3 regions of the Ancylobacter sp. 3268 genome follow, and region 2 is predicted to be linked to each of the others. Evidence: riboswitches for the same ligand, from Rfam matches in the RefSeq annotation. Region 2 holds a riboswitch; each other region holds the start of a gene.

The links. Region 2 has a riboswitch for thiamine pyrophosphate ahead of thiO (glycine oxidase ThiO). Riboswitches for the same ligand answer to the same signal wherever they lie in the genome.
Region 1: linked by a shared signal. The riboswitch ahead of thiD (bifunctional hydroxymethylpyrimidine kinase/phosphomethylpyrimidine kinase) and the one ahead of thiO (glycine oxidase ThiO) in region 2 are both predicted to bind thiamine pyrophosphate.
Region 3: linked by a shared signal. The riboswitch ahead of J2X65_RS10575 (ABC transporter substrate-binding protein) and the one ahead of thiO (glycine oxidase ThiO) in region 2 are both predicted to bind thiamine pyrophosphate.

What each region holds. Positions count from the first base shown of each region.
Region 1 is NZ_JAVDUX010000013.1:109,978-113,243, reverse strand. It holds gene J2X65_RS18560 (MFS transporter) at 1-624, opposite strand, end outside; gene thiD (bifunctional hydroxymethylpyrimidine kinase/phosphomethylpyrimidine kinase) at 725-1,570, opposite strand; TPP riboswitch at 1,626-1,751, opposite strand; gene J2X65_RS18550 (Lrp/AsnC ligand binding domain-containing protein) at 1,876-2,112, shown strand; gene J2X65_RS18545 (DMT family transporter) at 2,210-3,142, opposite strand; gene J2X65_RS18540 (cytochrome b/b6 domain-containing protein) at 3,196-3,266, opposite strand, start outside.
Region 2 is NZ_JAVDUX010000003.1:45,462-48,727, reverse strand. It holds gene J2X65_RS04675 (thiazole synthase) at 1-737, opposite strand, end outside; gene thiS (sulfur carrier protein ThiS) at 739-936, opposite strand; gene thiO (glycine oxidase ThiO) at 914-1,948, opposite strand; TPP riboswitch at 1,998-2,135, opposite strand; gene J2X65_RS04660 (MHYT domain-containing protein) at 2,186-3,266, opposite strand, start outside.
Region 3 is NZ_JAVDUX010000006.1:102,337-105,602, reverse strand. It holds gene clcA (H(+)/Cl(-) exchange transporter ClcA) at 1-488, opposite strand, end outside; gene J2X65_RS10575 (ABC transporter substrate-binding protein) at 656-1,597, opposite strand; TPP riboswitch at 1,683-1,801, opposite strand; gene J2X65_RS10570 (winged helix-turn-helix domain-containing protein) at 1,865-3,055, opposite strand; gene J2X65_RS10565 (sensor domain-containing diguanylate cyclase) at 3,052-3,266, opposite strand, start outside.

The sequences.
Region 1 (3,266 bases), on a different contig from region 2:
CTGCACCAGCGCCGCCGCGCCGAGGCCGAGCACCAGCACGGGCGGGATGCGCCCGCCGGCAACCTCGCGCCTTGCGCCCGGGGTCGAAGCCTCCTCCAGCGGCAGCGCCAGCAGCGCGCAGGCGAGGCATCCCGCCACGATCAGCCAGAGGATGCCGTCGCCGGGAAACGCGCCAAGCACCGCTCCGCCCACGAGGCTGCCGCCGATGAAGCTGATCGAGCCCCAGAGCCGCGTGCGGCCATAATCGAGGCCGATCGCCCGGCGTCGCGCTACCGTATAGGCATCGAGCACCGGCAGCGTCGGCTGCCAGAACACCGAGGCGAGGCCGAGCGCCGCCAGCATGGTCCAGGGTCCCGGTGCCGCCAGCACCGCAAGGAAGCAGAGCGCCGAGGCGAGCGAGTACAGGATCACCGTCAGCCGCGGCCGTCCGGTACGGTCGGCGAGGAAGCCGCCGAGCGGCTGGGTACACAGCCGCGCCAGCAGCGGCACCGACAGCGCCACGGCGATGAAAGCGGCGTCATAGCCCCGACCGGCCAGCCAGACCGGGAAGAACGGCAGATAGATGCCGATGCCGAAGAACAGCCCGACATAGACGCTGGCGATGATGCGGCGCTGGACGATCACGACGGCACGGGCGCAGGAACCGACTCGCGCGGAATGCGCGGCAGGCGCTGCGATAGCACCACCCGCCACCGCTGCGAATGCCCGCCCGCCGCCAAGACCCTTAATGGCCGCCTTTGCCCCACCAGGCGTGGAAATGGTGCACCGGCCCATGGCCGTGCCCGATCTCCAGCTGGTCGGCAGCGCCGATGGCGCGGGTGAGATAGGCTTTGGCCGCTTCCACCGCCGGGCGGAGCGCCAGGCCCCGCGCCAGTCCGGCGGCGATGGCGGAGGAGAGCGTGCAGCCGGTGCCGTGGGTGTTGCGGGTGGCGAGCCGCGGCGCCGACAATTCCAGGAAACCGGCATCGTCGAGCAGCACGTCGACGCTGTCCGGTCCTTCGCCATGACCACCCTTGATCAGCACCGCGCGGGCGCCGAGCGCGCGCAGCTTCTCGGCCTGCCGGCGCGCATCGGCAAGTCCGGCCGCCGGGGCCTCGTCGAGCAGCGCCGCCGCTTCCGGCAGGTTGGGAGTGATCAGCAGCGCCCGCGGCAGTAATTGGCGGCGCAGGCTGTCAATGGCTTCCGGTACCAGCAGCCGGTCGCCGGAGGCCGCCACCATCACCGGGTCGAGCACCACGGTGCCGAGCCGGTGCCGGTCGAGCCCCTCCGCCACCGTCTCGATCACTTCGGGGCGCGAGAGCATGCCGATCTTCACCGCGTCGACCTTGAGGTCGGAAAACACCGCATCCAACTGCGCGGCGATGAAGCCGGGGGGCACGTCGTGAATGCCGGTTACGCCCAGCGTATTCTGTGCGGTCAGCGCGGTGATGACGCTGGCGCCGTAGACGCCGAGTGCCGAGAAGGTCTTGAGGTCGGCCTGGATTCCGGCGCCACCGCCGGAATCCGAGCCGGCTATGGTCACGGCGATGGCGGTGGGTACGGTGTCGGCGGTGGTCGTCTGCTCACTCATTCGGCGCCTCCTGGCCGCCGAAGGCCGGGCGCGTCCGTGCGGGGCGCGAATGCCCCGTTGCGCGCGACCCGTTTCCTCCGCCGGCATGACCCGGATCAGGTTCGTGGGTTGGCACCGGAATTCCTCCCGGCATCGCCTCTCAGCCCCGCAGCTCGCCTGCGGGACACCCCAACGCGATCGTCGCCAATGAGTTAAGCGATGCCGTCGCCCGGCGCAAGGCGGCGAACGCTTCCCCGCCGGGGGTTGCGCCGGCGGTGCCCTTCTGGTCCTGTGGCGGCACACGTTCAGGCTACCGGAATCCCGCCATGGTCCCCTTCTTCATGCAGATCAAATGCCATCTCGGCCGCTCCTACGAGGTGGCCAATGCCCTTGCCGATGCCGAGATCGCGTCGGAAATCTATTCCACGGCCGGGGATTTCGACCTTCTGGTGAAGTTCTACGTACCTTCGGAAACCGATATCGGCCATTTCGTGAACCAGAAGGTGCAGACCATTCCCGGCATCCAGGACACCCGCACCATCATCACCTTCAAGGCGTTCTGACCGTCGTCGACGGTCAAACGAAACCGGGCTGCCGGACCGCCGGGCGGCCCGCATGTGGCGTCAGGTTACCGGACCGCCGGGCGGCCCGCGAGTGAAGTCAAGTCGCCGGACCGCCGGGCGGTCCGGCTGCGGCATCCTCCTCCCGCCTCACCCCGAGCTGGCGCTCGCGCAGGATGACGAACAGCCCGGCGCCGATGACGATCAGGCCGCCGGCCACGACCAGCAGCGGCGGTATTTCGCCGAACAGCACGAAGCCGAGCAGCAGCGACCACAGCATCGCCGAATAGTTGAACGGCGCCACCACCGAGGCCGGCGCAAAGCGGTAGCTCTCGGTGAGCAGGATCTGGCCCACGCCGCCGAACAGGCCGATGGTGATCAGCAGTGCCGCGTCACCCCAGCCCGGCAGCACCCAGCCCCAGGCCGCGGTGGCGAGGCCGGCAACCGCCGCCAGCGACTGGAAATAGAACACGATCGCCGCCGTGCTCTCGGTGGCGGTCAGACGCCGCACCTGCACCATGGCGCCAGCGGTGCAGAAGGCGCCGACCAGCGCACAGGTGGCGCCGATGGCGCTTTCGCGTGTCTCGAACCCGCCGCCAATATGCGGCCACAGCATCACCACCACGCCGGCAAGGCCCACCGCCACTGCCGCCCAGCGATAGAACTGCACCCGCTCGCCCAGCGTCACCGCCGCCAGCGCCACGGTGATCAGCGGCGCGGTGAAACCGATGGCGGTGGCGTCGGCGAGCGGCAGAAAGGCAAGGGCGGTGAAGGACAGGCTCATGGCCAGAACGCCGATGATGCCGCGCAGCACATGCCCGAGCGGATGGGCGGTGCGCACCGCCGCGCCGATCTCGTTGCGCAGGGCCAGCAGCGCCATCAGCGGGAACAGCGCGAAGAAGGAACGCGCGAACACCACCTCGCCGGTCGGAATCCGTTCCGAGACGATGCGGACCATGGCAGCCATGATGGTGAAGACGAAGGTCGCGCCGATCTGCAGCGCGATCCCCTTGAGCGCGTTCATGCGCGCCATGGAGCATGAGTCCCGCCTTGCGACAAGATGATCTTCCGCAGGGCGGGAATGCGTCAGGGAAAAGGATTTCCACCCGCGAGCGCGATCCCGCCGAACACGATCGCCGCCGATGCCGCAAGGCAGG
Region 2 (3,266 bases):
GCGCGGAAGCCCTCGCGGCCGGCCTCGATGGCAAGGGCGAAGGCGCGGGCCATCTTCACCGGGTCGCCAGCCTTGGCCACCGCCGTGTTGAGCAGCACCGCGTCATAGCCGAGCTCCATCGCCGCCGCCGCGTGCGAGGGCACGCCCACCCCGGCATCCACCACCAGCGGCACGCGCGGGAAATGCGCCCGCATCGAGCGCAGGCCATAGGGGTTGTTGAGCCCGCGGCCGGAACCGATCGGCGCGCCCCAGGGCATCAGCACCTCGCAGCCGGCGGCGAGCAGCTTGTCGGCCACGATCAGGTCGTCCGTCGTATAGGGGAACACCTGGAAGCCGTCGCGCGAGAGAAGTCGCGCCGCCTCGACGAGGCCGAACACGTCGGGCTGCAGCGTGTCGTCCTCGCCGATCACCTCCAGCTTGATCCACGGGGTGTCGAACAGCTCGCGCGCCATCTCGGCGGTGGTCACCGCCTCCTTCACCGTCTTGCAGCCGGCGGTGTTGGGCAGCACCTTCACCCCGAGGTCGCGGATCAGCTGCCAGAAGCTCTGACCGGCTTTCGCCGCGCCGGATTCGCGGCGCAGCGACACGGTGACGATCTCCGCCGCGCTGGCGCGGATCGCCTCGGCCAGGATCGCCGGCGAGGGATATTGCGCGGTGCCGAGCAGCAGCCGCGACTGTACCTGCGTCCCGTAGAATTCCACCGGGTCGGCGGCGGCGTGGGGCGTATAGGCGTCCATCTCAGCCTCCCTGCATCGGCGCGAGGATCTCCACCCGGTCGCCGGCGGCGATCGGGGTTGCGTCACGCTTGGCCTTGCGCACCATCGCCCCGTTCACGGCGGTGGCGACGATGGCATCGGCATAGCCGAGCTCGGCCATCAGCTCGGCAAGGGTGGCGGCGCGGATCTCCGCCGCCTCACCATTCACGATGATCTTCATCCATCACCTCCGGGAAATGCGTCCCGTCGAAAGCCAGCTCCGCGGCGCGGCGGGCGAGCGCCGGCGCCAGCAGGAAGCCGTGGCGGTAGAAACCGTTGACGAGGATCGTGCGGCCACGCCGGCGAATGCGCGGCAGGTTGTCGGGAAAGGCCGGCCGCACATCGGCGCCGATCTCCACCACCTCCGCCTCGCCAAAGGCGGGATGCAGCGCATAGACGGCGGAGAGCAGCTCCAGCAGCGAGCGCCCGGTCACCCGCCCGCGCTCGTCATTCTCGATCGAGGTGGCGCCGATCATGAAATGCCCGTCGCCACGCGGCACGATATAGACCGGGATGCGCGGGTGCAGCATGCGGACGGGACGCTTCAGCGAAATCTCGGTGGAGTAGAGCACCAGCATCTCGCCCTTCACCCCCCGGAGGTCGGCAAGCACGTCGCGGGCGGCGAGCCCGCGGCAATCCAGCACCACATCGGCGCCATCGTCCACCGGCGCGGACGAGTTGGCCGGATCGTACACCTCACTGGACACGTCGGACTGATAGCGGAAGGTAACGCCATACTCGCCAACCAGCCGTCCGGTGAGCGCGGCGAGCGCCTTGCGCGGCTCGAGATGCGCCTCGGTCGGGAAGAACAGCCCCTGCTCGAAGCGGCCGGCAAGATCCGGCTCCAGCTCCGCGAGCCGGGCGCCGTCGATCCAGTCATAGCCTTCGGTGCGGCGGGAAAAGCGTTTCAGATCAGGCAGATCGCGCGCCTGCGCCAGCACAAGGCTCCCCTCGGCGGGAACGCCCGGCACCTCGCGGCGCCAGTAGTCGAGCGACTCGAAACCCAGCTCGGCGACAAGCGGCTCGGCGCTCTCGCGCTCGCACCACGGCGCCAGCATGCCGCCGGCATACCAGGAGCACCCCTGCCCCGAGCCGGATTTCCTTTCAAGAACAGTAACTTGCGCGCCCCGTTGCGCGAAAGCGTGCGCGCAGGTCAGCCCGGCGACCCCGGCGCCGACAATGGTGACACGCATGGCATTCGCGGCGCGGGCGGGCGCGGCTTCGTCATGATGGAGAATGATCGGATCGCTCATGCAGCCTCCCTCCGCCAGTCCAAACTGGATCAGGTTCAAAGGGTCGCCATGCCGCAAAACGCTGATATTCAAGCTGTTTGCGCCGATGGCCTCTCAGCCTCCTGACGAGGCTCCCCCGGACGCATCTGATATAATCATTCGTCGGCACGCTGTCACGATGCGGTCGACAATATTCCCTCACGCCTGCCGCGACGATAAGGACACCACGTTGTCGACCGGCCGATGCAGCACCTCGTTCAACACCCGGTCGAGCGCATCCTGCCCGAACGGCTTGGCAAGCCGGCGGAAACGGGCATCGGCCCCGTCGGGCAGCTGCGCGTAGCCGGTGCCGAGAACGATCGGAAGTGACGGAAAACGCTCGCCAATCGCCGCCGCGAGCTGCAACCCGGTCATGCCCGGCATCGCCTGATCGGTGAGAACGAGGTCGAAGGTCTCGCCATCGGCCAGCAGCGCCAGTGCCTCTTTACCCGAGCTCGCCTCGACGACCTGATAGCCGAGATCCTCGATCATGGCCGCGGTCGCGGAAAGCACCAGCGGATCGTCGTCGACCACCAGCACGCGCTGCGAACCGTCCTCGCGTCGCGGGCGCGCGGGCGCAGGCGCCGCTGGCGCCGCGATCGGGGCGCGTGCGCCGGGGGCGATCGGCAGGTATATGGACGCCGCAGTACCTTGCCCCGCCCGGCTGGTGAGTGTCAGCCGGCCGCCGGACTGCGCCGCCAGCCCATGCACCATGGCAAGGCCAAGGCCCGTTCCCTTGCCCACCCCCTTGGTGGTGAAGAACGGCTCCGTGGCCCGCGCCAGCGTCGTCTCGTCCATGCCGACGCCATTGTCGGCAACCGTCAGGCACAGGAAGCTGCCCTCGGCCCCCTCCCCCACGGTCTCCGCCTTGGCCTCACTGGCGCTGATCACGATGGTGCCGCCCTCCGGCATGGCATCCCGGCCATTCACGACGAGATTGAGCAGCGCCAGTTCAAGTTGGTTGGCATCGACCATTGCCCTCGGCAGGCCGAGCGGAAAGCGGGTCTCCACCCTGATCGTCGGCCCGATCGAGCGGCGCAGCAGATCCGCCATGCTGAGCACCAGTTCGGGCACGTCGACCGGCTCGGGCTTGAGATCCTGCCGGCGAGCGAAGGCGAGCATGCGCTGGGTCAGCGCGGCGCCGCGCTGCGCCGCCTGCATTGTGTTCTCCAACAGGACCCGCAGGCGCTCATCCTCCTGCGCCCGGCGGCGCGCAAGTTCGAGATTGCCGACGATCACC
Region 3 (3,266 bases), on a different contig from region 2:
GCGTTGAAGGCGGCGGCGAGGCCGGCGGCGCCGCCGGCGGCGAGCAGGCCCCGCATGTCCTCGGACGACATTCTCGTCACATCGGCGGCGGCCTTGGCGATGGAGGCGCCGATATGGATGGTCGGCCCCTCGCGGCCGAGCACCATGCCGGAGGACAGCGACAGCAGGCCGGCGGCGAACTTCACCGGCAGCACGCGCTTCCAGCGCACCTCGCGCAGGCCTTCCATCGCGCCTTCGATCTCCGGCACGCCGGAGCCGCCGGCCTCCGGCGCGAAGCGGCGCACCAGGAACAGCGAGGCGACCGCCATGGCGGCGGCGACGAGCGCGGCGGCGGTGTAAAGCGCCGTGCCCGCCAGCCCGAGCGTGTCGCGCAGCAGCGCCGGCCAGGCGGCCGTGAGGCCCTCGACGCCGAGATGGAAGGCGACGCCGGCAACGCCGACTGCCAAGCCGACGAGGACCGCCACCATGTGATAGCCGCCATTGCCCATGCCGTTCCCCCCTGCGATCGCCTCACATCCCATCGGACGGGTAGCATCGCCTAGGGCGGGCTGGAAGGGCGACGTCCGCCGATTTGCCGGTTCGGCACGTGAGGCCAGACGGCAACACTCCCGCGGCGGCGGATGGCGCGCGCCGTCGAAGCGCGCGGCGTGTCGGCTCAGGGCAGCGCGGGGGCGTAGGTGGCGACCGGCTCGACGGTATGGATCAGCCCGTGCTGCTTCATGAATTCGCCGAAGCGGGCATAGCGGCCGGCGTCGAGCGCCGCCGGCGCATGGGCAAAGCGGCGCAGCGTATCGGTCCAGGCGGTGCGGTTGAGCTCGTCGTCGAGCTTGGGGTTCGCCTTCACGAAGACGCCCCAGGCTTCGTCCGGGTGGTTGAGCACATAGATGGTGGCATCCTCCACGGCGGCGAGGAAGCGTTTGAGGCGCGGATCGGCAACGAGATCCCTGCGGGTGATGTAGATCAGCTCATCGAACACCGGCACGCCGTGCTCCTCGGGGAAGAAGGCGGTGCCCTCCTTGCCCTCGAGGCGGATCTGGGTGAGCTCAAAATTGCGGTAGGCGCCGATCACCGCATCGACCTTGCCGGAGACCAGAGCGGGGGAGAGGGCGAAATTGACGTTCACCATGGTAACGTCGCTCGGCTTCAACCCGGCATCTGCGAGCATGGTGCCGAGCAGCGCGTCCTCCAGCCCCGCTACCGAAAAGCCGACCGTCTTGCCCTTGAGATCGGCAAGCGACTTGATCGGCCCATCCTTCAGCACCACCAGCGCGGTCAGCGGCGTCGAGACCAGCGTGCCGAAGCGGATGAGCGGCAGGCCCTCCTTCACCGCGAGATAGAGGTTCGGCTGGTAGCTGACCGCCACCTCGGCCTGGCCCGCCGCGACGAGGCGCGGCGGCGCGGAAGGATCGGCCGGCGCGACGAGTTCGACGTCGAGGCCGTGGGCGGCGAAAAGGCCTTTTTCCTTGGCGATGACCAGCGGCGCGTGGTCGGGGTTCACGTACCAGTCGAGTAGCACGGTGAGCTTGTCGGCCGCGGCGGCGGGGGCAAGCGAAAGCACCAGGGCGATGCCGGCGGCGGCGATGGTTTTGACGAACATTTGGATCTCCTCCCGTTTGCGGAGATCCGGCACATGAGCTTTCGGGGGAAATCCGGCGCAGGAACGAACATCACGCGGATGACTTGCCTCGCCGTCGTTCCGTCCCTTCGCCGGCATGACCCGGATCAGGTTCAAAGGGTCTGGCGGATGCCATCTCAGCCCCTTCGACCCCTGAAGGCCGGCGGGACACCCCTCGGACAGGTCGGAGCCTAGCAGAGCTGGTATGCCACGGCAATCGCTGCGCCAGCCGGCTTCGGCCGCGACCGCTCACCCTCGCCAGCCGTCGAGATAGCGCACGCCCTCGACCCCGGCGAAGCGGGCCATGCGGGCGAGTTCGGCGTCGAGCCGCTCCAGCCGGCCGGCCGAGGCTCGCACGCCCGGCTCCAGCCACAGGCGCCTGACGTCGAGCGTGCCGGCCTTGCGCTCGGCCTTCATGTCGATGCGGCCGATCATCCGGTCGCCCTCCATCAGCGGGAAGACATAATAGCCGTAGACCCGCTTCTCCGCCGGGACGAACACCTCGATGCGGTAGGAGAAGCCGAACAGCCGCTCGGCGCGGTTGCGATCGCGCAGCAGCGGGTCGAAGGGGCTGAGCACCCTGAGCCGCGCCGGCGGCTCCGGCAGCGCGTCGAAGGCCGGGCCGCTGCCGGCAAAGGCGAAGGAGGCGCGGGGGCGGCCGCCATCGGCGGTGACGAGCCGCACTTCCTCCAGTTTCTCGCGATTGGCGAGTACCCAGGCGCGCGCCTCCTCCGGCGACACCAGGTCCCAGAAGGCGGCGATCTCGCCATGGGTGGCGAAGCCGAGCCGCTCCAGCGCCGAGGCGCAGGCCCAGTCGACGAATTCCTCGCGCGTGACTTCGCTGCCGTAATGGCGGGCGGGAATGACGCGTTCGGCAAGGTCGTAGATTTTCTGGAAGCCGTCGCGGCCGGCAATGGCGAGACGGCCGGTGCGCCAGAGATATTCCAGCGCCGTCTTGGCCGGATGCCAGTTCCACCAGCCGCCGGGGATGCGCTCCTCCGCCTCGAAATGCCGGGCCATCAGCGGACCCTCGGTGGTGATGCGCTCCAGCACATGGTCGACCGATTGCTCGAAGCCGTTCTCGTGCCACGAGCGCCAGCGCTGGGCGAGGTTTTCCCGCGCGTGGGCGAAGCGGTGCTTCCAATAACCGTAGAACGCCGAGGGGATGATGGCGGCGTCGTGCGTCCAGTGCTCGAACAGGTCGCCGTCGCGCTCGGCGAGGGCGGTGAGGTGCTCGCGCCGATAGGTCTGGGCGCGGGCGAACAGGATGTGATGATGCGCGCGCTCCACCGTGGCGATGCTGTCCACCTGCACGAAGCCGAGCTCGTGGATCAGCTCCAGCAGTCCGGGCTTGCTGAGCGCGCGGCCGGGCGGGCGAGACAGGCCCTGCTTCGCCAGGAAGATGCGCCGGGCGTCCTGATTGGTGAGATGCAGGCTCATGCGCCGTCAATCCAGCCGGAATCCACCGCGATCGCCTGGCCGGTCGCCTTGGCGGCGTACATCAGCGTGTCGGCGTGCCGGAGCAGCGTATCGGCATCGATGGCCGTCTTGCACATGGCCACCCCGATGGCGGCGCCGATGGCGAGTTGATGATCGTCGATGGGCATCGCGGTGCAGATGGTTTCGGCGAAGACATGCAGGTCGTCGGCGG